Regions from separate parts of the Methylophaga sp. F7 genome, predicted to be linked through region 2. Evidence: riboswitches for the same ligand, from Rfam matches in the RefSeq annotation. Region 2 holds a riboswitch; each other region holds the start of a gene.
The links. A riboswitch is a leader RNA that binds a small molecule or an ion and turns the genes downstream of it on or off. The one in region 2 is predicted to bind cyclic di-GMP.

Region 1: linked by a shared signal. The riboswitch ahead of AC08OG_RS05480 (hypothetical protein) and the one ahead of AC08OG_RS11140 (hypothetical protein) in region 2 are both predicted to bind cyclic di-GMP.
Region 3: linked by a shared signal. The riboswitch ahead of AC08OG_RS13260 (hypothetical protein) and the one ahead of AC08OG_RS11140 (hypothetical protein) in region 2 are both predicted to bind cyclic di-GMP.

Annotation. Positions count from the first base shown of each region.
Region 1 covers NZ_CM166511.1:1,059,415-1,069,324, reverse strand. The annotation lists gene AC08OG_RS05490 (VPLPA-CTERM sorting domain-containing protein) at 1-202, opposite strand, end outside; cyclic di-GMP riboswitch class I at 232-313, opposite strand; gene AC08OG_RS05485 (hypothetical protein) at 524-1,048, opposite strand; cyclic di-GMP riboswitch class I at 1,078-1,163, opposite strand; gene AC08OG_RS05480 (hypothetical protein) at 1,492-2,016, opposite strand; cyclic di-GMP riboswitch class I at 2,045-2,129, opposite strand; gene AC08OG_RS05475 (hypothetical protein) at 2,366-2,875, opposite strand; cyclic di-GMP riboswitch class I at 2,905-2,983, opposite strand; gene AC08OG_RS05470 (undecaprenyl-phosphate glucose phosphotransferase) at 3,176-4,579, opposite strand; gene AC08OG_RS05465 (mannose-1-phosphate guanylyltransferase/mannose-6-phosphate isomerase) at 4,608-6,008, opposite strand; gene AC08OG_RS05460 (hypothetical protein) at 6,035-6,184, opposite strand; gene AC08OG_RS05455 (hypothetical protein) at 6,300-6,449, opposite strand; gene galE (UDP-glucose 4-epimerase GalE) at 6,555-7,535, opposite strand; gene galU (UTP--glucose-1-phosphate uridylyltransferase GalU) at 7,783-8,640, shown strand; gene AC08OG_RS05440 (beta-alanine-activating enzyme beta-propeller domain-containing protein) at 8,991-9,910, opposite strand, start outside.
Region 2 covers NZ_CM166511.1:2,224,539-2,234,448, reverse strand. The annotation lists gene AC08OG_RS11165 (M23 family metallopeptidase) at 1-415, shown strand, start outside; gene AC08OG_RS11170 (hypothetical protein) at 1-14, shown strand, start outside; gene AC08OG_RS11160 (YobI family P-loop NTPase) at 570-902, shown strand; gene AC08OG_RS11155 (YobI family P-loop NTPase) at 899-4,180, shown strand; gene AC08OG_RS11150 (NYN domain-containing protein) at 4,419-5,123, shown strand; gene AC08OG_RS11145 (MBL fold metallo-hydrolase) at 5,191-6,078, shown strand; gene AC08OG_RS11140 (hypothetical protein) at 6,225-7,607, opposite strand; cyclic di-GMP riboswitch class I at 7,626-7,709, opposite strand; gene AC08OG_RS11135 (helix-turn-helix domain-containing protein) at 7,990-8,961, opposite strand; gene AC08OG_RS11130 (antibiotic biosynthesis monooxygenase) at 9,272-9,847, shown strand.
Region 3 covers NZ_CM166511.1:2,628,907-2,638,816, forward strand. The annotation lists gene AC08OG_RS13215 (response regulator) at 1-105, opposite strand, end outside; gene AC08OG_RS13220 (histidine kinase) at 95-1,810, opposite strand; gene soxZ (thiosulfate oxidation carrier complex protein SoxZ) at 1,807-2,124, opposite strand; gene AC08OG_RS13230 (thiosulfate oxidation carrier protein SoxY) at 2,124-2,612, opposite strand; gene AC08OG_RS13235 (beta-barrel assembly-enhancing protease) at 2,609-4,057, opposite strand; gene AC08OG_RS13240 (sulfurtransferase TusA family protein) at 4,154-4,387, shown strand; gene dsrE2 (sulfur carrier protein DsrE2) at 4,392-4,856, shown strand; gene AC08OG_RS13250 (DUF502 domain-containing protein) at 4,891-5,514, shown strand; tRNA gene AC08OG_RS13255 (tRNA-Arg) at 5,750-5,826, opposite strand; gene AC08OG_RS13260 (hypothetical protein) at 5,959-6,609, opposite strand; cyclic di-GMP riboswitch class I at 6,626-6,712, opposite strand; gene AC08OG_RS13265 (zinc-dependent alcohol dehydrogenase family protein) at 7,006-8,016, opposite strand; gene AC08OG_RS13270 (winged helix-turn-helix transcriptional regulator) at 8,155-8,427, shown strand; partial or broken gene AC08OG_RS13275 (PAS domain-containing protein) at 8,749-9,910, opposite strand, start outside.

The DNA.
Region 1 (9,910 bases), 1.2 Mb from region 2:
TATCTGCTGTGACGTTAAACATTGAACTCCAATTTGATTTGGAGCTTTCAACAACACCACCACCTAAAACAACATTGTTATTATTTAAGGTGACTTGCTGTTGGGAGGCCCCATTTGAGCCCTCAGCTGTTAAATTAAGAGTTGCTGAGTTTGCACCAGCAGAGAATAAAAAGGCTATACATAATAGCATCGCTTTTTTCATAGCAATTTCCTTCTAAGTGAAAAAATAAGCAATGCAGCCCGGCCATCTTTAGTCAATTAAAGATCCGTAGCTTTCCGACCCTGCCTCATGACAAGTTTGGCTTTATATTGAAGATAGAAACAGAATTGTTTCTATAATTGAGACTTTCTTAGATTCGTGAAAGTTCAGTTACAGACTAACAGTTTTTGTGGATTTTTCAAATCAGGTAGGTAAATCGCAGATGCAAAACTTTAGAGTCTTTTGATGATATTGAGCCCCACAAAGAAAAGGGAGCCGAAGCCCCCTTTCCTTGAACCAACAATATTGTTAACTCATTTGTTACTATGCAGCAGCTGTTTTCAGTGCTTTACGACGTAAACCGAAGAAGCCCATCAATGCTGGAGCAAATAACCATAATGCAGCTGGAACTGGTACTGCAGAAATTGACAGGTCGTATTTCAGTACATCTGATGTGGCATTAAAAATATCAACACCAAAGAATGAACCCGCTGTCAAAATAGCAGTAAAGATAAAATCACCAGTGATGTTAAAAATAGTTGGCGCACCAACATAACCACCACCAGGGCCAGTCAACAGACCAAAGGCCAATTGAGCATTATTCAAGCTGTTTGTTGGGTTAAATGACCATTCAACTTTTACTGGTGTATCAACATCAGTAGAAACATCAAACAATGATTCCCAAACTCCTGAATTAGCAACAGTACCACCAGCAAGAACTGTACTGTTGTTATTCAGATCAATACTTTGAGTAGCACCTGAAGAACCAACTGTTGATAAAGTCAGTGTAGCGGCATTAGCACCAACTGAGAACAATAAAGCTATACATAATAGCATCGCATTTTTCATAGTAATTTCCTTTATATTGAAAAATTAAGCAATGCAACCCGGCCATCTTCAAAACCCAGCCAGAAGATCCGTGGCTTTCCGACCTTACCTCACGGTAAGTTTGGCAACAAAAACAGAAACAGAAACAACATTGTCTCTGAACTTTTTATCTCCAAGAAATATCTCGGTGATGATTAAACACTACTACTTCATTTGCATGATTGAAATTGTACTATGGTACTAGTGACAAATTTATTGCAAAAAAATTATATATTTCAGGCTGATTATAGCTGATTTTCTTTTTCTCACAATATCCATATTTAATGAACTTTATAACAATATTCTATTGGTTGTCCCACTTCATGCTGTGAATAATAGCTAACTGAATCAAGTACATAACTGCAAAAAAAGGGAGCCGAAGCTCCCTTTTCTTAAAACTAACAATATTGTTAACTCATTTGGTGTTATGCAACCACTGTTTTCCGTGCTTGACGGCGTATACCGAAGAAGCCTAACAGTGCTGGTGCAAACAACCACAATGCAGCTGGTACTGGTACTGCAGAGATTGACAGGTCATATTTCAAAATACCTGAAGTGGCATTAAGAATATCTACTGCAAAATATGAACCTGCAGTCAAAATGGCAGTAAAGATAAAGTCACCAGTGATATTAAAAATAGTTGGAAAACCAACATAATTACCACCAGGGCCAGAAACCAGACCAAAAGCCAATTGAGCTGAATCCAAGCTTGTTGAAGGATTAAATGACCACTCAACTCTTACAGGAGTATCAACATCAGTTGTAACATCAAACAATGATTCCCAAGAACCAGAATTAGCAACAGTACCACCAGCAAGCACAGTGCTGTTGTTATTTAAACTGATTTCTTGAGTCGCACCATTTGATCCGACAGTTGATAAACTCAATGTAGCCGCATTAGCACTAACTGAGAACAATAAAGCTATACAAAATAGCATCGCATTTTTCATCGTAATTTCCTTTAATTGAAAAATTAAGCAATGCAACCCAGCCATCTTCAAATAATACCTGAAGACCCGTGGCTTTCCGACCTTGCCTCATGACAAGTTTGGCGATTTAAAATAGGAACCATTTCCGTTCCCAACAAATAAAGCCACTTAGAAACAGCTCTCAAGTGACGGTTGAACAATACTGTTAATTTGTTACAAATAATGAGCCCTGCAACACAAAATTTAGCTGGATTAACTCAAATCTTTAATCAAATGTGAATTGATTCACAGTGTTTACAATGGTTTTGCAATTTAAGGAAAGGAACAAAGCTCCTTTCCTCAAGTAAGCAGGAATTCAATACGTTTAAAATTAAGCTGTAGCAGATTTAAGTGCTCTACGACGTAAGCCGAAAAAACCCATTAATGCTGGAGCCATTAACCACAATGCAGCTGGAATCGGAACAGCTGATGGTGAAATTGACAGGTCATACTTCAATATATTTGAGGTTGCGTTCAAAATAGCAACAAGATATGTCGTACCAGCTGTCATGGAAGCATTGAAAATAAAGTCACTACTAATATTAAACATTTGTAATGGGCCTCCCACTTCACCAAAAGCAAGTTGGGCGGAACCAAGGCTAGTAGTAGGGTTGAATGACCATTCAATAACTACGGGTGTATCAGCATCTGTAGTTGCGTTAAAAGCTGAACTCCAAAGGCCGCGAGCAGCAACAAAACCACCAGCAAGCACAGTGCTGTTATTGTTTAGATCGACGTTTTGGGTTGCTCCAATAGAACCAGTACCTGTTAACGATAAGGTAGCTGCATTGACGTTAATCGAGAACAACAAGGCTGCAAAAAATAGCATTGATTTTTTCATAATTTTTTCCTTTTGATGAAAAAATGAAACAATGCAACCTGGCGATCTTAACTTTAAAGACCCATGGCTTTCCGACCTCACCTCACGGTAAGTTAGGCTAGATTGTCGGGAACAACATTGAACCCGAAATGATTGACTCCCAGATGTTTCTCTCAGCCGACATTTCTGATATGCGCATTACCTATCGTGTCGATAGATAACTCAGTCAAAGGAATTGCAATTGAGTTTTAATCTTAGGAACGAGTTTAAATTTTTTGTTGGCTAGACAGCGATGTCATACCGAAAATTTAACTCTGGACATTAATATACATCCTTTCCAACAAAACCTCTAGTGATCGTTAATAAAATAATTTTCAGATCAAGAAGCAATGTCCAGGTTTGAATATACTGTAGATCATATTTGATACGCCCTTCCATTTTATCCAGCGTATCCGTCTCTCCACGAAAACCATTTATCTGGGCAAGACCGGTAATACCAGGCTTAACCTTATGCCGAAGCATATACCCTTGGATTTTCGCTCTATATTCTTCATTGTGCGCTACAGCATGTGGCCTTGGGCCAACGATTGACATAGAACCGCCTAACGAATTGAAGAATTGTGGTAATTCATCAAGTGAAGTTCTTCGTAAAATTTTGCCAAAATGCGTGACCCTTTGATCGTTCTTTTGGGCTTGAATGACCTTATCCCCATCTTCAGCAACTGTCATGGTACGAAACTTCCAGACTTTTATTTTTTCACCATCCATTCCATAACGTGTCTGTTTAAAAAACACAGGACCTTTGGAAGTCGCTTTAATGCCAATGGCTATCAATAACATCGGAATGGCTATCAGACACAGTATCAAAAAACTCAAAACAATATCTTCAATGCGTTTGATTGCACTATCAATACCGGCAAAGGGTGTCTCATAAATGCTGATTGCCGTTATTCCCTGATAATCCACCCATCTGGAGTTAAGCAGATTAAAAGTAAACAAATCGGGTACCAAATAAACCGAAGCGGTAGTATCAGCAAGCTTTTCAGTAATCAAACGAATACGGGCTTCAGCTGCCAAAGATAATGTAATAAAGACAATGTCGATTTTTCCTGTACGGCAATCTCTTATTAAGTCTTCGATACTGCCAAGGACAGTCGCTGCATTTTCTTCTAAACGACGATTTGGGGCAGGTTTACGATCATCGTAGAAACCACTGAAACGGTAACCTGTCCATTCCATTTCATCAAAGGATTTTTCCAGTCGATAACCAAGCTTCGTCGCTCCTACGATAGCCACGCGACGGGTATTTAACCCCTTGGATCGCATTATTCCAAGCACCATTCGAACGATGGCATGCCAGGAAATCAACTCGATAGGTGTAGCGATTATCCAGATCAATATGAAAGGTGTTGCATAGGTTTGTTCATTAATGACAATCAGTTCGATAGCCACCAATACCGCGATACTCGTACCCCAGGAAAATAATACTGCAGTAACCTCGTCCCTTAGATACGTCCCGCGCCATGAACGATAGGCATCCTGTGATTCGGCAAAGAAGTGAAAAAGAATAATTGAAAATAATAAAGACCAGACATGCTTTGGTTGCCATTCAATAGCAAACAAATCCATTAAAGCCAGAAAGGTTACTAATATAATGGCACTATCAATTAGCCTTGAAATAGCATTAATTTTTGAGTCGTAATGTCTGATTTTTCCTTGCGCCATAATTGTCCTTAGGCCATCTCTTATTCTGTTATTTACGGTTATAGGTATCTTGAAGCCTGATAATGTCGTCTTCTTCAAGGTAGGCGCCGGATTGTACCTCAATGATTTCCAAAGGGACTCGTCCAGGATTACGTAAACGATGCACACTTCCAAGAGGAATAAATGTTGATTCGTTTTCGCCCAGTAACATGACCTCATCATCCCGTGTGACTTCAGCGGTTCCACTTACCACTACCCAGTGTTCAGCACGATGGTAATGCATTTGCAATGACAAAGATGCGCCCGGGTTCACCAATATGCGCTTGACTTGAAATCGGTCACCCATATCAACAGAGTCGTAATTGCCCCATGGGCGATAACATTTACGATGGGTTATAACTTCTTTACGGTTTTGGCGGGTCAGTTCTTCAACGATTGTTTTAACTTTTTGTGCCTGATCTTTATGCGCCACCATGACAGCATCATGTGTTTCAACAACAATCACATCGTCCAGGCCTAACACCGTCACCAGACGATTTTCGCTATGAATATAGGCGTTATGAACATTTTCAACTAGAACATCGCCGATCAACACATTCTGATCAGCATCACGGGTGAAAGCTTCCCATAAAGAAGACCATGAACCGACATCACTCCAGCCCGCATCGAGTGGAACAACCATAGCTTTATCGGTTTTTTCCATAACCGCGTAATCAATTGAGTCACTCGGACTTTGCTCAAAAAACTGCGGATCAACACGGACAAAATCGAGATCGATTACCGCTTTTTCAAGGGATTGTTTACAGGAAGACAACATCTCAGGAGAAAAGCGTGCGAGCTCTTTGATATATGCGGAGGCTTTAAACAAAAACATCCCACTGTTCCAGAAAAAGTTTCCGGCAGACAGGTAGGACTCTGCTGTAGCCAAATCCGGTTTTTCGATAAAACGTTTTACTGAACTGGGTTTCGACTTTTCTTCTGCTTCAATATAACCATAGCCGGTGTGAGCAGATTGTGGCTGAATACCGAAAGTAACCAGCTTATCTTGTTCAGCCAGTATCCGTGCTTGTTCAATAGCCTTATGAAAAGCAGTGACATCCGAAATAAGATGATCTGCAGCTAATATTAACAGTAACGGATCTTCGCCGTTATCCATGGCCTTTAATGCTGCCAGAGCAATCGCTGGAGCGGTATTACGAGCACAGGGTTCAAGAATAATGCCTTTAGCATCCAGACCAATCTCCTGAAGCTGTTCAGCTACCATGAAACGATGCTCGTTATTGCAAACAATTAACGGAGCTTCCAGAGAATCCAAGCCATTTAAACGAGTAAGCGTGCTTTGAAACATCGATGAATCGTTAAACAAGGTCAAAAACTGTTTAGGCTTATTTTTCCGTGATAATGGCCATAAACGGCTTCCGGAACCACCGGATAAAATTACTGGAATCATCTCAAGTCTTCCTCACAAGGATTTGTTTATCTTTCATAGCCACCGCTGCTGGAGGCTATTTTTTTGTCCAACAAGGCGGAAATGATGCGATGCAGTTGTTCTACATAAGTCATTTCCAACGCAGTGGGACGGAAAAATAGTCCCAGCCCTTTGGGTTGAGGCTGAAAATGCACCACTCTTCGTTGCTCGTCGTTTATTTAGAGTCACTAAACTGCTCTCCTCGCGCCTTGATTGGTACATTTTCAGTCACAACAGAGGTGGCTATGAAAAATAAACAATTCTAGGGTCTTTTTATCTTTCATAGCCACCACTGCTGGAGGCTGTTTTTTTGTCCAACAAGGCGGAAATGATGCGATGTAGTTGTTCTACATAAATCATTTCCAACGCAGTGGGACGGAAAAATAGTCCCAGCCCTTCGGGTTGAGGCTGAAAATACACCACTCTTCGTTGCTCGTCGTTTATTTAGAGTCACTAAACTGCTCTCCTCGCGCCTTGAGTGGTGTATTTTCAGTCACAACAGAGGTGGCTATGAAAGATAAAAAGACCCTAAAATCTTTCATTTTGATGCCAAGCCCATGCTGTTTCGATAATTGATTCAATGTCCGTAAATGCAGGCTGCCATCCCAGAGTTTTTCTTGCCACTGATGAATCTGCTACCAGAACTGATGGATCGCCAGCTCTTGGGGGTTCAATCGTAAAAGCGATATCGTGCTGAGCTACTTGCTTGGCTGCTTCAATTACTTGCAGAACACTAAAGCCATTACCATTGCCCAGATTGAAAGCAAAGGCACCATCATGCTGTTGTAAATATTCTCCTGCCAGAATATGGGCTGAAGCCAAATCGTTTACATGAATATAATCCCGAATGCAGGTGCCATCAGGTGTTGGATAATTATCACCAAACACTTTTAATGTTGATGTTTTGCCGGCAATGGCAGATTTAAGAATATTAGGAATTAAATGTGTTTCAGGTTCGTGACGTTCGCCGATTTCGCCGTCCGGATCTGCGCCACAGGCATTAAAATAGCGTAATGCCACAGACTTTATACCATATGCATGATGATAATCCCCCAACACATCCTCAATCATTTTCTTTGATTGGCCATAAGGATTTATCGGCATACGGGAGTGCTGCTCATCTATTAATTCTTGCTCAGGCATGCCAAATACGGCGGCAGTAGACGAGAACACAAGTTTATCGTGTCCGGTTGCTACCATTGCATCCAACAGGTTTAAGGTACCAGCAACATTATTTCGGTAATATAACGCCGGATTTTGTACTGATTCACCAACCAGTGACTTGGCACAAAAATGCATTATCAGATCAAATGGTCCTGCATCCTGCAAAATACTGAGCAGTGCTTCGGCATCCAGAATATCGGCTTCAATGAATTGACTCCAGCGAACCGCTTCTCGATGACCAGTGCTAAGGTTATCTAATACCACCGTTTGATGATTCTTTAAGGCCAATGCCTTGCATATATGCGATCCAATGTAACCTGCACCGCCCAGTACTAAAACTTTCATTTTTATTCCTTGTTGCACCCAAAAACATTGAAATCCACCTAGGCAGAATTCATAGACCTCTTTGCCCGAACTTTAAAAAGGATTTTTTTGAGCGAAACTAAATAGTAATGTTTAACCTTTACAATATATCAGTCCAACTATGACTTATCTAATGTTGTTTAACTATGGAGTTCTTGAACTTCACAGGCAATTACTTTAGCTTAACGTCATCTCTTTTTTCCACAACAGTTTGATAAGGATCTCGTCAATGGCTGTAAAAAGTCTTATAAGAAAATGTTTATTCCCTGCGGCAGGTTATGGCACACGATTTCTTCCTGCAACGAAAGCAATGCCCAAAGAAATGTTACCCATTGTCAGTAAGCCTTTGATTCAATATGGTGTTGAAGAAGCCATGGAGGCAGGCATTTCACAAATTGGTTTTATAACTGGCCGTGGTAAACGAGCCATTGCTGATCATTTCGACACCAGTTTTGAACTGGAACATCAAATTAAAGGCACCTCAAAAGAAAAATTTCTCGATGATATTCGTTATCTGATGGATAACTGTGAATTTGTATTTATGCGCCAACGGGAAATGTTAGGTTTGGGTCATGCCATCCTTACCGGCGAACCGATGATTGGCAATGAACCATTTGCAGTTATTCTGGCTGACGATTTATGCGCCAAGCCAACGGAAGGTGGTGAACGTGCATTGAGTCAATTGGTTGCATTATATGAACGTTATCAGTGCAGCATCGTCGCGATTGAGGAAGTCCCTGCTGATGAAACCCATAGCTATGGTGTCATTTCCGGTGATGAAATCGCTCCGGGTATTTATCAAATTAAAGACATGGTTGAAAAACCCAAACCTGAAGAGGCCCCCAGCAATCTGGCGATTATCGGACGCTATATTCTGACGCCGGAGATTTTTGAATATCTGCGTAAAACCAAACCCGGCACCAATGGTGAAGTTCAAATAACCGATGCCCTGCGCTTGCTGGCACAGGATCGTCTAGTATTAGCCGTAAAATTCAAAGGTCAACGTTTTGATTGTGGCAGCGTAGAAGGTTTTGTTGAAGCCACCAATTATTACTACGAACATGAGCATTTGAATAAATCAGCGTAAGGCTTGGGCTTGTTGATCTTTCATATCCACCACTGCTGGCGGCTATTTTTTCGTTCTACAAGGCGGAAATGATTTGATGTAGTTGTTCTACATAAATCATTTTCAACGAAGTTGGGCGGAAAAATAGCCCCAGCCCTTCGGGTTGGGGCTGAAAATGCACCACTCCGTGTTGCTCGTCGTTTACTTAGAATGACTACAAAAACGCCGGGACAAGCAATGTTCCAGACATTGCTTTTGCATACACTCCATCCATCGAGATAAACGTTTTTGAGCGTAAGCCCCAAAGGGGTGAGATACATGGATGTATCTCACAAACTGCTCTCCTCGCGCCTTGATTGGTGCATTTTCAGTCACAACAGAGGCGGAGATGAAGGATCAATAAGCCCTAATAAATCTCCATCATCACTGCTTATATAAAGTATTCCATTATCTACAAACGGTGATGCAAATATGGCCCATCCTGAATCGAGACGCCATTTTTGCTCACCGTTATTTATATCAAGCGCATAAAGATACCCATCCATTGCACCAATATAGACTTGGTCACCTGCGATAGCTGGCGATGAAAAGACCGTTGCCTGAGCATCAAATTGCCAGAATGGTTCACCACTTTCTTTATTTAAGGCGAACACCCGGCCATCAGTGGCAGCGAAGATGATTTGCTGATCTTTCAAAGCGGCTGAGGCAAATAGTCGTGAACCCGATTCAAAGTTCCATACCGACTGACCTGTTTCAAGATCAACAGCAAACAACACCCCGGCATCGTTGCCAACATAGAGCATGTTGTCATCGCTAGCGATCACTGGAGAAGCATCAATCGGAGCACCGGTATCCAGAGTCCATAACACCTCCCCGTCCATCGATACGGCATATAACAGACCATCATCACTACCGAAATAAAGCGTATCGCCATGTCTTGCCGCTGACGAATCAACATGACCGCCGGTTTTAATGCGCCATTTCAATTCGCCACTATGCCTGTCGATGGCATAAAAGAAATGATCCAGGCTGCCAACAAGCACCAGGTCGTTGGTAATTAAAGGAGAAGCAAACACCTTATCCTGTGTTTCAAAAGCCCACAGGAAACTGCCGCTGTATTTATTGAGGGCATAGATATTCTTATCATCACTTCCAAATATGATTTGTTCCTCAGCAACGGCCGGTGTTGAAAAGATCCCCGCCTGAGTGACAAATCGCCATTTTTCTTCGCCCGTCTGATTATTCAACGCCAGCATCAAGCCATCAAAACGTCCGGAAAATATCAGGTTAC
Region 2 (9,910 bases):
ACCATTCCCTGTAGAGGGAGCAGGCCAACGGGATATTGGTAGTGCCTTCGGTGTGGAGCGCGATGGCGGTGCCCGAAAACATCACGGCGTGGATATCTTTGCAGAAAAGGGAACACCGGTTACAGCGGTGATTGATGGCTATGTCAGAACCGGCACAGGTGCCAGAGGCGGCGAACATGTCTGGCTATCGGGCAGTATGATTGGATTCGGCAGTGCCCGTTATTATTACGCCCATCTGGATTCATTCGCCGTTGAATCCGGCGACAAGGTTAAAAAAGGCGACATACTGGGGTATGTCGGCAACACCGGCAACGCCATCACCACGCCACCGCATCTTCACTTTGGCATTTACTCAGGCGGACCGGTTGATCCAGCACCTTTTCTGAAACCAGAGCCCGTTTTACCTGATAGTTAAGCACCTGAATTGGCAGTTAAACCGATAAATTAATCCAAAATAAGTTATTGAATTTGCAAGTATTTGAAAACTGTGGAATATTCAAGCCACTACATATGCAATGGATTGGACAAATGGAAATCAGGTTGGCTGACCCTTTGAACTGCAGCATCAAATGAAAAAGACCATTACCTCCTTTAAATGCTGGTTTGCCAAAAGCCTCTATAACATCGCTGCCTTGATAGAAAACAAAGACTCCACCGCCTCTATTCAATCAAAGTTCGTGGATCTTGCACCAACTGATGAAGCAGACAAGACTGGTGTATATGCCGAAGCGATTATGTTCGCGACTAACAATGCGAGGGTTTCCAATATTGCCCTAACTGGTCCTTATGGATCAGGAAAGAGCAGTATCATCCAATCCTTCTTGAAGAAGTATCGGCGACCTGCGCTTCATATTTCTCTTGCTGCGTTCGTTCCCGAGGCCGATTCGGGGGCGAGAAGGTGAGCCGTCAAGAGATTGAGAGAAGCATCCTGCAGCAGATGTTGTATGGTGCTGACGCAAATAAGCTTCCGCTATCACGGTTCAAAAGAATTCAGTCGCCCGGTTATTGGTCGATTTTTAAGTCTCTTTTTATACTGCTCGGAACTCTCGCGCTTGGGTACGTTTTCTCACAACGAGAAGACATCATCAGCGGCCACTTTTTTCATCCGTTCGCATTCGGCAATTGGCTCAATCTAATGATCCTCACCGTCGCGGCTGTATTTCTGTGGGTGGCATTTCATCATTTTTATGTCGCAAGCTTCGGACTTTCACTCAAGGGAATCTCGCTGAAAGATGTTGAGATAAAGCCTGCACAAGATGATCAGGGGTCCATATTAAACCGTCATCTAGATGAAATAGTCTACTTCTTCCAATCAACCAGTTACGACCTTGTGGTCATTGAGGATATTGATCGATTTGAAGATCCCGAAATTTTCGTCACGCTGCGCGAAATTAATAGCCTAGTGAACGAGAATGCAGGTGTGAAACGCATCATCAGATTTCTTTACGCCCTGCGCGACGATATGTTTATCAACACCGATCGAACCAAGTTCTTCGAATTCATCATTCCTGTCATTCCTATCATCAACACGTCGAATTCGATCGACATGGTATTGAAGCAGGGGAAGAGACTTGGGCTCGATGAGCGCCTTGATCGGCAATTTTTGAGAGAGGCCTCACGATACCTGAACGACCTGAGATTGATTCAGAACATCTTTAATGAATACGCCATTTATGTAGCTAACTTGGAAACTGATGGAGAGAATCTGCTTGACGCCAATAAGCTCCTCGCGATCCTGATCTATAAGAATGTCTATCCAAGTGACTTTGAGCGACTGCACCTCGGCGCGGGGACTCTCGCCGAAATATTGAACTGCCAAAATGAGCTCATTCAGTCTGGTGAGGCCAAGTATAGGATCGAAATCGCGGACGTCGAAAAGCGGCTTGAAGCCGCCGAGCGTCAGACTCCTTCGGACCTGAGAGAGTTGCGGCAAATCTACGCTATGGCTCTGATTGAGAAGCTTCCAGCGAGTGTTAACAACATTAGAATTGATATGACACAATGGATCCCAATTCCACAGCTGGCCAGTCACGATGCGTTTGATCAACTTGTAGAGGCTTCCCAACTTATCGGCCGCAGCGTCAATGGTCAACAACATCAGATTGATGTTTCCAAAATTCAAAGCGAGGTGGACTCCCAGAAATCCTACCTGCAACGCAAGGAGGAGATCGAAAGCAAGGCGGCTGATAATAAGAGCAAGAGCTTGCGCCAAATACGCGAGTTGAGATCAAAGATCGCAGCGCTTCGCACGACCAAGCTCAACGAGCTGTTGCGTTTGAACCCCGACCATGTGGAAGACCTTTTCGGGCACTTTGGGGGAAATGGAGAGCTTGCCCGTTTTCTGATTCTGGAAGGCCATCTCGACGACACCTACTACCAATATACTTCACTCTTTCACTCAGGTCGTTTGTCACCCAATGACAATAAGTTTCTGATCCAGATAAGGGCATTCGTCACGCCCGAGCCGGGTTTTCCGATCGATAATCCAAAAGAGGTCATCGCTGCGATGAGGGATGAAGACTTCCGGCAAAGCTATGTCTTGAACGTCAAGCTTGTCGATAGTCTTCTAGGTGAACGGAGCAGTTACGTCGCTCAAACGCAGAAGCTTTTCGAGTTTCTTTCGTCCCATTTCGAGAGCTGCGAGGATTTCTTTGATACCTATTACAACAGCGGACGCTATGTTCAGGGACTTCTTTCGGGACTAGTTAAAGCCAAGGAAAATCTAGTCCCTATGGTTATTGGTAGTTCTAACAATATTTCTCATATCATCCAACTGGTATCGAACTTACCGGCAACTTCGCTCAAAACGCTGGCAAGGGATTTTGAGGAGTTACCCGAATTTGTTTCGGCGAACCTTCCAGAAATTTTGATTAATTCACCCGAACTAGAACCAGAACGCCTTGCATTTCTCGACTTTGAGATAAAAGATCTGGCTGCAATAAAAGAACACTCTGAAGTTGTACGCTTCATGTTTGAGAAGGGGCTTTTTGAACTCACGATAGCGAATCTGGAATACGTCTACCAAGCGATTTTGGGAGAGAACGATTTCGAGCCAATGCGCGAGCGGAACTTCACGGCCATACGTTCTATGAATAACACAACCTTGATAAATCGGATCGAACGCGATTTCGAGCATTACTTTATTGATGTACTTTTGGAGCTTGAAGGAAATACTAAAGAGGATGCTCCTGCTATTCTTGCCGTGATTCGCCACGATACGCTTGATGAAGATGATATCCAGTTGTTTCTTGAACGGCAGACGTCCTTGCTGCCAAGCCTAGAAGATGTGCCTGAGAGGGTGTGCTCAATGCTGTTCAAGTTAGGCAAGATCGAACCAGCTTGGGAAAACTGTCTTGATTTTATTGAGTGTGAAAGGTTCGAAGAGGAGAGCCTGGTTAGCTATCTTGATCGAGATGTTGTCCGTGCGACTATCCTGAAACATCCCATACCAAATGACTCTAATTCATTAAAGCTTCGTCAATTCCTCTTCAATGCGGATTCGCTGTCTGATGCCGCTTACAGAGAATATGCTCACGCCCTGCCGAATTCGTTCAAGAACCCACCAATAGGGCTCGAACCAACCAAGCTTGGAATCCTGATAGACGAAGGAAAAATCGCCTTCACCAAGGAGAGTCTTGACGCGCTCGAAGACAAGAGGGAGTTGCAGATACTATTCGTCGCAGCCAACATCGACATATATCTGGCGGATCCAGACAACTTTGAGCTCGACGATGGCTTCCTAGAGGAGCTTCTTCGACCTGAAGTTGATCATGCAGCCAAACTCCGGATAGTTGAGTTAATGGACCTAGGTGAGCTTGTGAGCCTTCCCGAGCGAGCAGCACTTATCGGCCCAATTATTAACAACGCCGACACCAACATCTCCAACCTTGATGGGAGTATTGTACAATCCTTGGTACTTCACTCTAAGCCCATTGAAACGCAAATTTCACTCTTTAATAAATGCCATTCGTATATGACGGATGACGAAGTCCATCATGTCTTGGATAATCTACCGAAACCATTTTCCGAAATAAAAACTGGGCACAAAACGCCGAAACTACAAAATACTCCCGAGAACCAGGATTTGGTCAGATGGCTTGATTCAAGAAACATTATTTCTTCATGGAGTGAAAGTAAATTGTTGAGTAATAATATAAGAGTCAATCTTTATAGGCGCTGATAAACGGTTTCCAGAAAATCAATGGGGATAACCAATAGGTCAGCCAAATCTATATCGACATAGGGTGCAAACATGCGTCAAATCAAGGGTACAGCGAACTTGATTTTGCGATGTTAAGGACCAAAAGGGTCAGAGTCAATTGAAATCCATCCGGCCATCAGTGATAAAGTCGTCATAAAAAACTAGTATCAACATATAGCTAACCATCGACATATCTAAATTGGCTTGAGGTGCAACCATGGATGAATTAAAACAGAAAATCGCATTATTTATTGATGCTGATAATGCGCCCGCGAGTAAGTTTGAAGATGTTCTGAGCGAGGTCGCAAACTATGGTGTGGTCACTATTCGTAAGGCTTATGGCAATTGGAAGTCGCCAACGCTAAAGGCCTGGGAAGATCTGTTGCATGAATATGCCATTCAACCCATCCAGCAATATGATTTAACCAAGGGGAAAAATGCGTCTGATATCGCATTGGTGATTGATGCAATGGATGTGATGTATACCAAGCAGATTGATGTGATGTGTTTTGTGTCATCGGATTGTGATTTTACGCCGATGGTAACCAGAGCCTTAGCGGAAGGGAAGGTGGTGTTGGGGTTCGGTGAGCGGAAAACACCGTCAGCATTTGTAAACGCCTGCTCTAAGTTTCTGTTTCTGGATCAGGAAAAAGAAAAAACCAAAACAACGGTTAAACCCAAAAACATAAAATCCGATACCAAATTAATACATTTGCTACGGCAGGCCATCGAGGCAACCGAAGACGAAGACGGCTGGGCGGCGCTTGGGCCGGTTGGTTCAAATATCTCAAACAAGACCTCGTTTGATACTCGAAACTATGGCTTTAAAAACCTCAGCAGCCTGTTTAAAGCGATTGATTTATTTGAATTAAAACGTGGCCCAGGTAATTCGTTTTTAGTACGCAATGTTCGCAATAAATAAATGCCATTTGTGGCTATGGCCTGAATAAGACCAGGTTTCTTTTATGTTGTTTTTCCAAAAAATGTTTATGAAATTGATGATCCCAATTGTTCTCTCTCTGGGGTTATGGGGAGTGATATTGCCTTCCCAGGCGGATGAGACCACCGAGTACAAAATCGAGCAGATGAAAGACAATGTGTATCGTTTTTCGGCGGGTCATTATCATTCGATATTTGTGGTAACCGATGCGGGGATTCTCGTCACCGACCCAATTAATGATGCCGCGGCGAGCTATTTGAAAGAGGAATTGGCTAAGCGGTTTACTGTGCCGATTCGCTATCTGGTATACAGCCATAATCACATTGACCATACCATGGGCGGCCATATTCTTGCCGACGGGGATATTCGGGTGGTGGCACATGAATTTGCTGCAGAAGATTTGCAATGGACAAAAGCGCCAACCGCGTTACCGGATATCACGTTTCAGGATGCTATGACCTTGCAATTGGGAGACAGTGAAATCCACCTGCAATATCACGGCCCAAACAATGGTCGTGGCTCAGTCAGTATGCGAGTTATGCCAGCCAATGTGCTCTTTGTGGTGGATTGGATTGTGCTTGGCCGGATGCCTTATCAGAATCTTTTAGGCTATGACATTCATGGCATGATTCATTCCACCCGGGAAGTGCTGGCGGCTGAACCGTTTGATTTATTTATCGGTGGACATGCTGATACCGGCACGCGCGAGGATGTGGAGCATTATCTTGGTTATCTGGAAGCGCTTTATGCAGCTGTGCGTGAGGGCATGCTGGCGGGGAAAACGCTTGAAACGCTTCAGGCTGAAATTCGCTTACCGGAATATGCGCATTTACGGATGTATGATGAATGGCTGCCAATGAATATTGCCGGTGTTTATCAAACCCTGGTGGAGCAATCCTACTTTAATTTTCGACCGGATCTGAACGTTGAATTCTAGATCAGGAATATCTGAGTAAACATTACGAACTAAGGAACGTAACGAAATCAAAAGAGTAGGATGGCCACCACCCGTTATTTCATTTCTTTCACGGCAAGCCAGCATCAATTTTTATACTTTCTTTGAGATTAACACTCTGCATATTTTTAAGCTGTCATTGCCTTTTTACGGCGTAAACCTAAGAAGCCTAATAATGCCGGGCCAAATAAGAATAATGACGCTGGAACAGGCACTTCACTCACCGATTGACTGATTTCTAAATTGGCAAAGGTATCACCAAACACCACATCAAAATTAAAGCCCATGAGGGATGGATAAATGATGCTATCAAAGCTGCCTACAATGCTGGCAAACGTTAAGAACTGAAATGTTCCTACTTGCACATTATCACCAATAAACTCAAAGGTTAGTAAACCGGCCAGAGAAGCCTCATGTGAAATATTAAAGATATCTGAACTGGTTTCATTAAACTCCACCACCATTGAACCTAATTCACCTTGAGTGTAATTGCCATTAATGGTCATCGTACCAATCGAGTTACCTGCATTTATGCTGGCATGGTTGTCAGAACTGGTGCCATTCACCGTTACATTGCTGTTAATGATGCCTGTACCAGATAAACTACCGCCGTTGATATTGACACTGGTTTGAGTGATGACGCCGTTATTTATGGTTTGCCCAGCGGTTTGGGTGTAATTACCCACTGAACTGCCATTACCTCTTATGGTTGCTTTTTCATTGTTAATAAACACGCCCGTATTAATAATCTCGTTCATATTCTCAAGAGTACTATTATTGGTCATGACGCCATTATTGGTCACGGTGTCATTAATTGCATTGGAGAATACGTATTTATTCGTAAAGGAACCATTATTAATCAACTTACCGGCATTAGTGAAGCGACCCTCATTGTTCATCGTGCCATCATTAATTAAAGTGGAATCGATATAGTTATTGAATCTACCCGCACTGGTATTAGTTAAGGTTCCCGTATTGGTCAGGGTTGCTCCTCTATAACTTGATAAAACACCTCTATTCGTGAGGGTATCTTGATTGGTTAACTGCCCGTAATTAGTCAATGTGCCTGAATTGTTAAACTCAGCCTGATTATCAATGAAGCCATCATTTTTCAAGCTACCGCCGTTGTTGTATATATAACCGGTGTTGGTGATGTGACCGCTTGCTGCATTATTTAAACCACTGACATGAGTAGTCAGACTGCCTGTATTTAACAGCACCCCATCATTTTTTAAATCACTGAATTTACCGTAAAAGGTACCATTATTTATAAAAGTGCCTTCGTTTGCTAAAACAGGATCTTTAACAAATGGCTGACCAATAACGGATAACTCATTATCATTTTGAAATTGTGTGCCCGTCACAATGGTTGTGGTGGCATCATCATTAATCGTTAAAGGTGATGTATTGACTCCAATTAAAACACTATCGGCACTTGCCGCAGTACTTAAAACGATTGATGAAATAAAAAATGTGCTGAATACAGAACGTTTTAAAGATTGAGTTTGCATGTTCAAAGTCTCTTAAATCTATGCAACTCAGCCACCTTAACAACATCATCAAGGTCTGTAGCTTTCCGTCCTTAGTTCACACCAAGTTTGGCAATAATAAAATGGGCTATAGTCCAACCCAACCGAAATATGATGATATAGAGACGGATGACATGGCACTATCCGATTTTCGCAAAGAGATAAATTAATCATTTATCGAGAAAACGGATAATCTTTATTAATTTTTTTGGATTAGAATCAGTCGGTTTTTATAAACCTAAGCCTGAATGATTAAAGGGGAGATTATGTTTACTTTTCGTTGCCTGCTTATATGACATTACAAGTCTGATATTCGATATCGGCCACATAAAGCCGTATCAATCACAACTAAAAAGTAATGATTTTAATTAAAGGCTCGATGTAATGTGGTGGAAGGCAACTCGCCAAATAATTGCAGATAATCCTTGGAAAAACGACCTAGATGCCAAAAATGCCAATCACTGGCTAACTGCGTGACTGTCACACCGATATCAGCTGGTTTTAGAAGTTGTGCACGAACCCGGTTTAACCTTAATCGATACAAGTACGCATTGGGTGTGATTCCCATTATTTTTTTAAAGTTATATTGCAGGTTACGCTGGCTGATATGTAAATCTTTACAAATATCGATAATGGACGGACAAGTATGTCTCTCCAGGTTGGCGTGCATATAGTCTATTGCCTGCCTTACTGATTTAGCCGCCCGACGCCGAGACAGTACATCGGATGATTGTTCATCAAACACTAAAGATGAATCGAGAGAGAGCAAGACATATTCCATTACTGATAAATTAATATTTTTCTGCTGCTCACGCAGACTATCATCCGAACTCAGTGCCGAAAGCTGATATAGATAATCAGTAAAATCCTCTAGGGGTTGTCGGTTAATACCATCAAATACCAAAATATGGTCTGTCGGCATTTCCCAATATTTTGGGTTAATGACTCTTGCTGCTTCAATTAATTTAGACTGTTCGAATCTAAAATAGACCGTTTCAACACCGCTCGCTGCCTGAATATCGACTTCAACATTTGAAGGCAGAAAAAATAATGAATTATCGAAAGCATCGTACTCAGAGACCCGTACCTGATTTGCAATGCGTGCAAAAGAAACCGTACAGAAGTCCCGCTCAATAATGGCACGTTTGTGTATGACCTGATTTTGTTGTTCAAACACAACTCTGACATCATCATTACCCACTTCACGATAATGCCCACGGAAATTCCCCGCGGATAATTGCATTATCTCAATGGGTAACCAGTCTTGTGCCATCTGCTGTTCATAAGCATCGAACAAAGGCTGATCACGATAGACGGTGTGGTGTGTTGACGTCATTTTTATTGCATCAGCAAAGATATGAGAATGACCATGACAGTAAAACCATAAAATAATCAGTGAAAATGACTATACCTTATTCATTAACGTATTGGCATCTAAACAAAAATGAGCTTACTGGCTTGGTATTTGTTATCAAACAAACAAGCCCAATAGTTACCTACGGAGTCTTTTGAATACTATCTACATAAGGTTTTCGTACCTTGTCTCTATAAGCTTCAACTGCAATAAAGTTTTAAAATAAACGTATGACTTGATATTTTGTTTGTGAAACATGTATCCGACAACTTGGTATTTTAGGAAAAATCTTATGCAACAAAATCGTGTGGATCCGTTAACCAATGGTGCGACGGCAGTTATTACCCATCAGGTTGCCAAGGATAAACATCCCGAATACGAAGCATGGTTAAATGAAATTGCTCCACATTGTAAAAGCTCGCCGGGGCATCTGGATCTGAACGTGATTCGGCCAATCGCAGGATTGACTGAAACGTATACGATTATTATTCGCTTTGATAACCAATCACATTTACGGGGCTGGATGGAATCGGCCAAACGCAGTGAGCTGATAGCCCAAGTTTCACCATTACTGGTGAAAGGCGATGATTTTTATATTAACAGCGGGCTGGATTTCTGGTTTACCCCTGAGCAGGCGAATACCAAAATTCCTATTCGTTGGAAACAGGCTTTGGTCACCTGGTCAGCTATCTATCCGCTGGTACTGATGTTGCCATTTTTGTTGCCACCCATTCACAGGTTGGGACTGCCTGATAATCATTATCTCGACACCTTGATCATTACCGGTATTGCGGTTTTGCTAATGGTGTATGTGGTGATGCCGCGCTACACCAAATTAATTCACGCATGGCTGTTTCGAGGTTGTTAGGTTTAGAAAAAGGATCTTGAGATCAAGAGGCTTCAAATGCTGGCTATTTTTCATTACCCCATC
Region 3 (9,910 bases), 400 kb from region 2:
AGCTACTACGTCAAATTTGTCACCATCTTCAAGTAAACGACGAAAACCTGCGCGAACCAATTCATGATCATCAACCAATAAAACCGTTATTTTATTAAGACTCATGGTGAACGTTTACCCCCAGTGGTATGGTAATAGTCAGGTTGACTCCTGCACCTAACTGACTTTCCAAATCAAAACTTCCTCCCAGACTTTGCGCTCTTTCCCGCATGCCTAGCAAGCCAAAATCGACGTCAGAATGAAAATCATTGACGACCATGCCTTTTCCATCATCGCGAATATTAATCTTTAACTGATCTGAATTTTCGGTTTTATCGCGTATGACTTTCACCATAATATTTTCTGCGTCAGCGTGCCGAACGGCATTAGTCAATGCTTCCTGCACGACACGGAACACCGTCATATTTGTTGCTTCATCAAAGCCATTTAACTGGCCTTCAGTAATTAGATTAAAGGCAATCTCGGGCTGACGCTGTTGCCATTTGCTGATGCTCTCCTGCAAGGTAGCCACCAGCCCTAGATCATCCAACGGACTCGGCCGCAGACGCGTTATCATGTTATGAACCACATCGTATATATGACTGGCGGTATCTATAATTGCCTGGGCACTTTGATAAATTTTCCTATCTGTTTCTTCCGAGCGGTTACGAATTAATACCGCATCGGTTTTAATTGCCGTCAAACATTGTCCCAGTTCGTCATGCAGTTCACGGGCTAAATGCCGTCGTTCAGCTTCCTGCACCTGATCCATGTGCTTGGTTAATAGCCGAGTTTCATAAAGTTGGGCACGGGCTTTTTCAGCCTGTTTATGCTCCGTAATATCACGCAATGTACAAATCATACCGGCGACACAACCATCATTTTCGGTTAATGGTACGGTCGATATTAATAGTGAAAGCTGTTCACCATCACGCCGCTTAAGTGTCGTTTCCAGGTTTTCCACTGATTGAAAGCCGTTAAAAACAGCAATAATACTGTTTCGATCTTGCTGAAAGGGCATGGAGGCCAATGATTCACCCAATAAATTTGGTACATCAGCAAATAGCCTTTCGGCTGCAGCATTACAAAAAGTGATGTAACCGGCATGATCCAAGGAAAGTATCGCATCACCGGATTGTTTCACCAGCATCGCTAAGCGGCGATTTTCGTTAGTGCTTTGTTCCAAAGCATCGCCGACCCGATTAAAGTTTTGGCTAATCTGATCCATTTCTTTCAGCGAAAAACGGGGTAATCGCATGTGCAGATCACCGCGCTCAAACCCAGCCAATGCATCCAACAATCGTTGTAATGGCCTGATTACCCAGCCCACACCCCAATAAATGAAAAAGGCAACCACCACAAAAATAATCATACCCAGCGCCATAATGGCGCGAATATCCTGCCAGCGTTCACTGATTTCCTGCATGGGAGCAGGATAGATAACCATATGGCCGGTACCAAAACGTTTGGAAAGTGGCGTGAGATCTGGGAACAATAACTTTACAAACCAGGCAGGAGGCTGGACTGACAACTCTTTTTCCGGTGTGCCTTCAAAAAGCAGTCCTTGGCGATCAAACAACAAAATATGCAGACTGCGAATTTCACTTAATGCACGCACTAATTCATGCATGTGCTCACTGACACTGGTATTGCGAGTAAGCGTACCGCCCGCCAGCGTGACGGTGATAATGTGTGCTGTTGCATCCATGGTTGAGATAACTTCTGCTTCAACAGAACGTTTAGCGTTGGTTATAAGAATTACGGCACTGCCCAGCATGGATAATAGTAGCAAGATGGCAAAAAATAAATTGGCGCGAAGTTTCAGGCTCATACCACTTTGGTTTCCGTTGTTCCCTTGCCACCAAGATTATCCACCCAGCGAAGACTGATCGTATCTCCGATTTCCCCTCCTTTGAGTTGAAAGGCAAAGTAAGGATTACGTGAAGTTGCCGTACCACATTTCACCGTTAACACTTCTTCCTGGTTACGCCAGCAGCGAATGTCCTGAATGAATTCAGCCGGAATCAGCTCTTCCTGCTCGTTTTTACCCCGCCCTGTATGCATTGGATGGGACAGTAAAATTCTGATTAGCGTATTACCCTCTAGCAATTTGGCCCGTATTCTATCTCTGGAATTTGTTGTCATCAGGCACACCCACCAATATCAATTTCCACATAACGACTGGTTCGGTAAAGCTTACCATCCGCCTTGACCATGGCAATTATCTCCGAATCTTCGGCGACTTTAAGCATTGTTTTAAAGGGAAAGCTGACTACAGAAGTGGGTTCAAGGGCCATTGCCAGAGGAAAAGGGTTTTTCTCCACCAATAATGCCACTCGTTGAATATTTTCAAGACTGCTGCTGATTTCAACCGGAACACTGGCTCCATTCACAGCATAGGTAGGAGGAGAACCAATCGTGAATTGAATGGCTTCTTCATTAACCTCTTCTGCCTCTCCCAGAAACGTTAATATCGCATCTTCCAATGTTTCTGCATTGAAAGCATCCTGAGGCCAATGTGCTAATAGAATTCTTGGAGCCATTAAACCACTAGCCGCTACCAAAGCCAGCGTTGAAGCAGAGATGGATTGCTTTAGTAATTTTCGACGATATTCATCTAAATTATCATTCATCGAATTTCTTCCATCATTGCGATATCCGTTTCAACTTGTCTCAAACGTGAGCTGATTTTAGCGAGTTCAAATTCATCTCCTCGGGCATAGTCTGCTGCAATTCTGAGCTGATCTGCAGCCTGCATCAACTGACCAGAACTATGATAATGCTCAGCCAGCCAGACATGAGATTTACTTTTCTGTCCCATATCACCATAAGCTTTGGCCAATAATCTGTATAAATCCGCAGAAGATTCACCGACATCTAATTGACGTTGCAAAATAGTAATCGCTTTACGCGGTTCATTGGCTCTCAACAAGGCTTGAACTTGCTTGATAGAAAGCGCCCAATCATCCGGATAAACCCGCTGAAAATCATTATAAATTGCCAGTGCTGCATCCATTCTTCCCAACGCAATTTCGATATCCGCCAGCACCAGATGATAGCTTAACTGATTATCATCCAAATCGATTAAGTCATTAATTTCATCACGAGCCTGGGTATAGTTGCTATTTTTCAATAATGCCAGGGCATAACCATATCGAGTGACAGACTGATCTTCCGTTGTATTTTCTTTCAGCTTATCTTCATAGGTTTTGATCAATTCACGCAGATTTGCAGATGTCATGACACGCACTTTTTCACGCATCAGATAAAACTTTTTGGTATCTCTTATCTGGGGCCGTGGTTCAAGATTGGCAGCACGTCCACGGGCATCTGCAATACGGGACACGGTGATTGGGTGAGTTCTGAGAAATTCCGGAATCTGGTCGCCACCGTAGAAGCGACCTGCAATCTGCAACCGCTCAAAAAAACGTGGCATCGCATTTGGGTCAAAGCCTGCATTTACCAGAGTTTGCATGCCCAAATTATCGGCTTCAGCTTCATGTGCCCGACTGTAATCCAGTTGCATTTGCACATTCCCAGCCTGTACCGCCATGATGGCAGCCGAACCTGCACTCGGGTCAGCCACCCCCAATAAAGCCGCAGCAATCATCGCAGCGGTCATCGGAATACTCATGCGTTTAGAACGTTCGAAATTACGCAGAATATGCCGTTGGGTAACGTGCGCTATCTCATGCGCCATGACCGATGCCAGCTCACTTTCTGCTTCACTTGTCAGCATCAGTCCGGTATGAATGCCAATAAAACCGCCTGGCGCGGCAAAAGCGTTAACAGAATTGTCAGGCACCACAAAAAAAGTGAAAGAACGACCGGGATCATCACTATTGGTCACCAGACGATGTCCAAGTGAGTTGATATAACTATTCACTTCCGGGTCATCAACCAGGGTCACTGATTGCTGCAGGCTCCAGTAAAAAGACTGGCCGACCTGATATTCTTCCACAGGCGAAACCAGAGCACCCGCACTGTCCCCCATTTCTGGCAACGCAATATCCAGGTTTGCCTGGGCAATGCCTTGATTGCTCATCAAAAATATAACTGTAGCGATAAGATATTTCATAACGCCTATAGACCTTGGCTCATTAAGACCGGTTCCGCAAAGACAAAAACGCCGCTTGCGTTTATCATGTGAACGGATATTTTAAAGGAAATCAGTATGTCAGATTTTGATACAGAAATTGATACATCAGGTTTAAACTGTCCACTTCCAGTGCTTAAAGCGCGTAAGATGCTCAATGAAATGTCAGCCTCTCAGCGATTGCGACTCATATGTACCGATACTGGCGCGCTAAAAGATATTCCGGCCTTCTGCAAAATGACTGGTAATCCGCTACTCAGTAGTGAAGAAGTCGACGGAAAATTGTATTTCATCATCGAAAAAGGGGCATGACTGCATGGCCAAAAAACTCGCCATAATTGCAAGTAAAGGTACTTTAGATGGTGCATATCCACCATTTCTACTGGCCTCCACAGCAGCGGCGCTAGGGTTTGAAGCCAAAATATTTTTTACCTTTTACGGTTTGCAATTGCTTAAGAAAGATATGTCTCTTAAAGTCTCTCCTTTAGGCAACCCTGCTATGCCCATGCCTGTTCCGGTCCCCAGTATCGTGCAAATTATTCCAGGGCTTGAAGCCTTTGCTACCTGGATGATGCAACGCAAATTGAAAAAGAAAGGTGTTGCCAGTGTTGCTGAATTACGTGAGATTTGTCTGGAGTCAGATGTTGAATTAATTGCCTGCCAAATGACTGTCGATTTGTTTGATTTTAAAAATTCAGATTTTATCGATGGAATCAGTCATGGAGGCGCTGCCACCTTTCTGGAATTTGCCAGCGAAGCCGATATAACTTTATACATCTGAATAACCGTATTCGGTTTGGAATAGGAACAGCTTTATGCAATTTGTCTGGAAGACTTTTTTAAAAGGTTTGGCGACAGCGTTACCCGTCACCCTGACGCTTTATCTTATTTATTGGTTGGCTGTTACAGCAGAGCGTGCATTACGTCCGATAATGATTGCCATTTTACCCTATGATTTTTATTGGCCAGGGCTTGGGTTATTAGCGGCTATAGGGTTGATTTTTGTGATTGGAATTGCCGTTAATGCCTGGCTGGTCAAACGACTGTTTGATATGGGTGAATCCATCCTGGATCGCATTCCGCTGGTGAAATCGATTCATGGTGCATTACGAGATTTCACGCGTTTTTTCTCTCGCGAGAAACAGCAGGAAAGTCTCAGCAATGCTGTTGCTGTCACCATCGGTGGGGTTCAGCTGATTGGCTTTCTGGTGAAGGATAACGTTAGCCATGTTTTAGGCATGGAGGATCAGGAAAATAATCTGGTCGCCATATACCTGCCAATGAGCTATCAAGTTGGTGGCTATACAATTTGCGTTTCACGAGATCAGGTTCGGTCTTTGGAAATGTCGAATGAAGACACGATGCGCTGGATCCTGACCGCAGGACTTTCAGATAGTGAAACAGAAAGCCATCAACCAAAAATCATTGTTGAAAAATAATTTTTCACAAGGCAACTGGTAAAGAATTGTCATTACTTTCTTAGTTGCGCCGTATCCATTACCCAGTGGGATATTTATTCCTTTCCCAACCTCAACTTTCTGAATCTGATAAACCTAATACAAATCGATAAATTTGTTATAGAAAAAATGAAGGTTCTAAAAGTTGATGGGGAGTATGCGAATGACTATCCCGCTATTATTCATTTCCAGTCAAAAATAATCTATTGATTATTATTGGTGTCCCTGACAGGAGTCGAACCTGTGGCCTTCCCCTTAGGAGGGGGACGCTCTATCCATCTGAGCTACAGGGACATCGGCCGCAATTATATCAGTCAAGCTGATCGGCTTCACTTCGAAACAAACCAGTCGTCGGTTGAACGGCAGTTATACAAATAAAAAAGCCGTGATGAAATTAATCATCACGGCTTTCTGAAAGAAATAAAGTTAAGCGACTTTATTTTTTGCTCTTCGACGTAATCCCATGAGTCCAAGTAATGCCGGTGCAAACATGAAAGCGGCGGCAGGGATTGGAACTTCAGAGACTCCGACAACACTATTGTAAGACATGTCCATGTAACGTACTCCAGCTGGGTCGTTATTGTCTCTAAAAGTAATTCCTGCAAAAGCACCCAAGCCTGAGATAGAGTATTTGTTGTACCCTTCCAGCATGCTGATTAGTACTGTGTTGATTAAACTACCACTATTTGAAAATAAATCTGCAGCAACATTGGATCCTGCAACAGAGCTTCCCATCACCCATGAAAAACTGTCGGCATTAAAATCAAACAAAATCGACAATGGGCCCTGAAAACTTGAGGGTGTAAGAAGTGAATTGCCAGAATCACAACCTGTGCAACCTGGATCAAAAGAGACAACTCTTATTGTTCCACTTGGTGTTAGTGATAATGGCCCTATAGGGGAACCTGAAATTGCTGAGCCAGATGCAGTCTGACCTGTGAAAGTTTGTGAGAAACTTGCTCCATCAGCATCAATAAGGGTGGAAGTGGTAGCCCCACTCAAATCAATGTCGACTGTAGCGGCAAAAGCAGAAAAAGAAAATAATGAGAAGATTATCGTAGCTATCATCTTATTCATCGGTGAACTCCTTAAAGTATGCAACCCAGCCCTGATACCTTTACTTAAAAGCACAGCTGTAATTTTCCGTCCAAGGCTCACGCCAAGTTTGGCATAATAAATAGCGTGATTAGATCACTCTTTCGAACTTACACTAAATTTTATTAAAAAGTATTGTACTTTAGTACTAATTAATAAATCTTTGATGTTAATTATTAGAGCTAATAATGTAATCCCAGCCCTATCCTTCTCAATTTGGACAGATAAATGTTTAACGCTCTATCCATCTGAGCTACAGGGACATCGGCCGTAATTATAACAGGGCTATTTTAGACCGACGAATTCTGAAACATTCTATCGGTGGTTGAGAGGCTAATAAATTAAAAAAGCCCCACCTCAAGGGCTTTTTTATTTCATTTAAAACTCTAAACAAATTTTACCAAAATGCTGATTCGTTTCTTGGTACTCAAATGCTTTGACAATATCCTTTAAAGCAAAAGTACGATCAATAATTGGTTTTAGCTGATTAGCCTCGATAGCTTTAATCATCTCCTGCTGATGGACTCTGCTACCAACAAGAACGCCCTGAAGCCTAACCTGTTTCACAAAAGTCTTCACAATATTTATATCGCAAGTCTGTCCAGAAAGAATACCAATTAACGAAATTTGGCCAGCGATACGTACAGCGTTTAGAGATTGCTCCAATGTTTCAGCACCACCAATTTCAACGACGTGGTCAACACCTTTTCCATCATTGAGTTCTCTGGCTAAAAAGCCCCAGTTAGGTTCTTTTTTATAATTGATCACATGATCTGCTCCCAGCTCCTTCAACCTAGTGAGTTTTTGATCACTGGATGAAGTGGCAATCACTTTGGCGCCTGCCATTTTGGCAAACTGTAAAGCGAAGATGGATACACCACCAGTCCCTTGAAGAAGAACGGTATCACCTGATTTGAGCTGATTAAAATCGAACAAAGCCCGCCATGCTGTCAAGGCTGCTGTAGTCAACGTCGCAGATTCTGTATGAGACCAACCTGAGGGTGACTTGGTGAAAGCTTCAGCCTTTGCCGTGACATATTCTCTTGCGTAACCATCTACTCCATCGCCAGGAACAGTTGAGAAACCATCAACGACTGGTTCACCGTTTAACCAAGAAGGGAAAAACGTACTCACAACGCTATCACCGACCTTAAATTCGGTCACGTTTGGTCCCACCTCTATTACTTCACCGGCACCATCAGCCATAGGTATTCTTTTCTCTGATGCAGGCCAGAGCCCCTTGACGACCGCATAATCGTGATAATTAAGCGAGTTAGCATGAAGTCTGACCAGAATTTCGCTGTCACCTGGCGAGATTGTTTCTGTTTCTTCTACGCTAACTTTATCAAAGCCACCACCCGCTTCGACGAAAATTGATTTACCTTTCATGTCTGCTCTCTAGTTTGTCTAAACATACAAACTAACATTCAGGTTACAATAGTCAACCAGTTAACTTTTTGTAACCTACAAATAACTATGAGAGAAAACCACCAGACTTGTTATAAACCCTGCCCAGTTGAGAGGGGAATGAGAATTATCGGTAATAAATGGACAGGCTCCATTTTGTGGCACCTGAAAGATCAGCCCATGCGTTTTAATGAAATTGCGAGACAACTTGCCGGGGCCAGTAAAAAAGTCCTGGCAGAGAGGTTGAAGGCAATGGAAGAAAATAAACTGATCACCAGAGATGTGATCTCAAGCAAACCTGTCGCGGTCCAATACAAAATTGCGGCTAGAGGATTGAATGCCCTGACAATACTTGAAGAACTAAAAAACTGGACCCTTGAAAATGATCTTTAGCTAATCGGCTTGAGTACACTCTATCCATCTGAGCTAAAGGGTCATTGTCGGCAATTATAATCGTCAGGGTTTCAACTATTAGTATTAGGGATTTAGGTATAGCTTTTGAGATTTCCTAATCTGAATTGAAACGTCATTTGCACTAGCGTTAGAGTGTTTGATCACCTGCTTAACGGGTCGGACAAGCATTTGAGCTGAGAATGAATAAACTTTGCGCTGACGCTACCAATATTCTTCGGTATAGAAACATTACTCACTTAAAAAAGAAGCCAGCTCGTCAACATGCGACTGAGTTTCGTTAATCAGTTGACCAATTTGAACCGCTGCTTCATTCGATTTTTTCGAAAGGTTGCGCACTTCATCCGCCACTACCGCAAATCCTCGTCCAGCTTCACCAGCTCTTGCTGCCTCAATGGCTGCATTAAGCGCTAACAGATTAGTTTGATCGGCTACTGCATTTATTGTCTTTACTGTGGCTTGAATTTTACTTAACACATTCGACATAGAAAGATGAGTTTCAGCCACCAGCTTATTTCGAGAAGAGACATTGCTACCAAACACAATGTACTTAGAAATATTGCCGTTTAAATCTGTTATTGCTGAGATTATGCACTCTAAAATTACTTCACCACCTTGATGAGCCAGTTTAATCATCACCGCGGTGGGTTCACCTTTTTCGATCAATTGTTTGCGAGGCTCGTCCAAATGATCTTTCAAATTTCCCAGTAATGACTGCACTTGCACTTCGTCGACAATGTTTAATTGTTCATAAGTAAACTGATTAGCTGAAATGAACTGCCCACTTTGATTAAACTCCATCACCGCCGAATGACTGCTAATAGCATCTTTTTGGTTGATTTGCTCTAAGACCAGACGTTTAATTTCACGGACATCAGAACTCACGCCAACAAACCCAGTATGTTCCCCCTTTTCATTGAAAATTGGGTTCACTGACAACACAATCCAATAGGGCACACCCTCTTTGGTAAAGTTTAAGATCTCTTCATAAAACGGCTCTCGTGCTTTAAGTTTTTTAGAAATCCGCTTAATTGTGTCTGTATCAGTTTGTTCACGCTGTAATAAAACTCCAGGCTTTTTACCTTTTACTTCTGCAAGTGTTAATCCTGAAAGCTTTTCAAAACCGGGATTAACATATTCGACAAACCCATTTTTATCAGTGATCAATACACTTGTACTTGTGTTACTTACTACTTTGGATAACATTTCGAACTGCTTGTAGTCAGCAAGTTGCGTTTGTTTAGATAATAAGAAAGCTGATAACGGGCCGCTATCAGAATCAAGAGTGGAGTGGGTTACTTGATAATAAAAATCATCATTCTCAGATAAGCGAAGTTTTCGATCTGTAATCTTGATGGCGTTTTGCAAAGCCTTCAACAATTGCGGACTATCGAAAACAGAATACATCTCATCAGCATCAACCGAATCTATATTGGATGTGACTAAATTATTGTGATTATCAAAA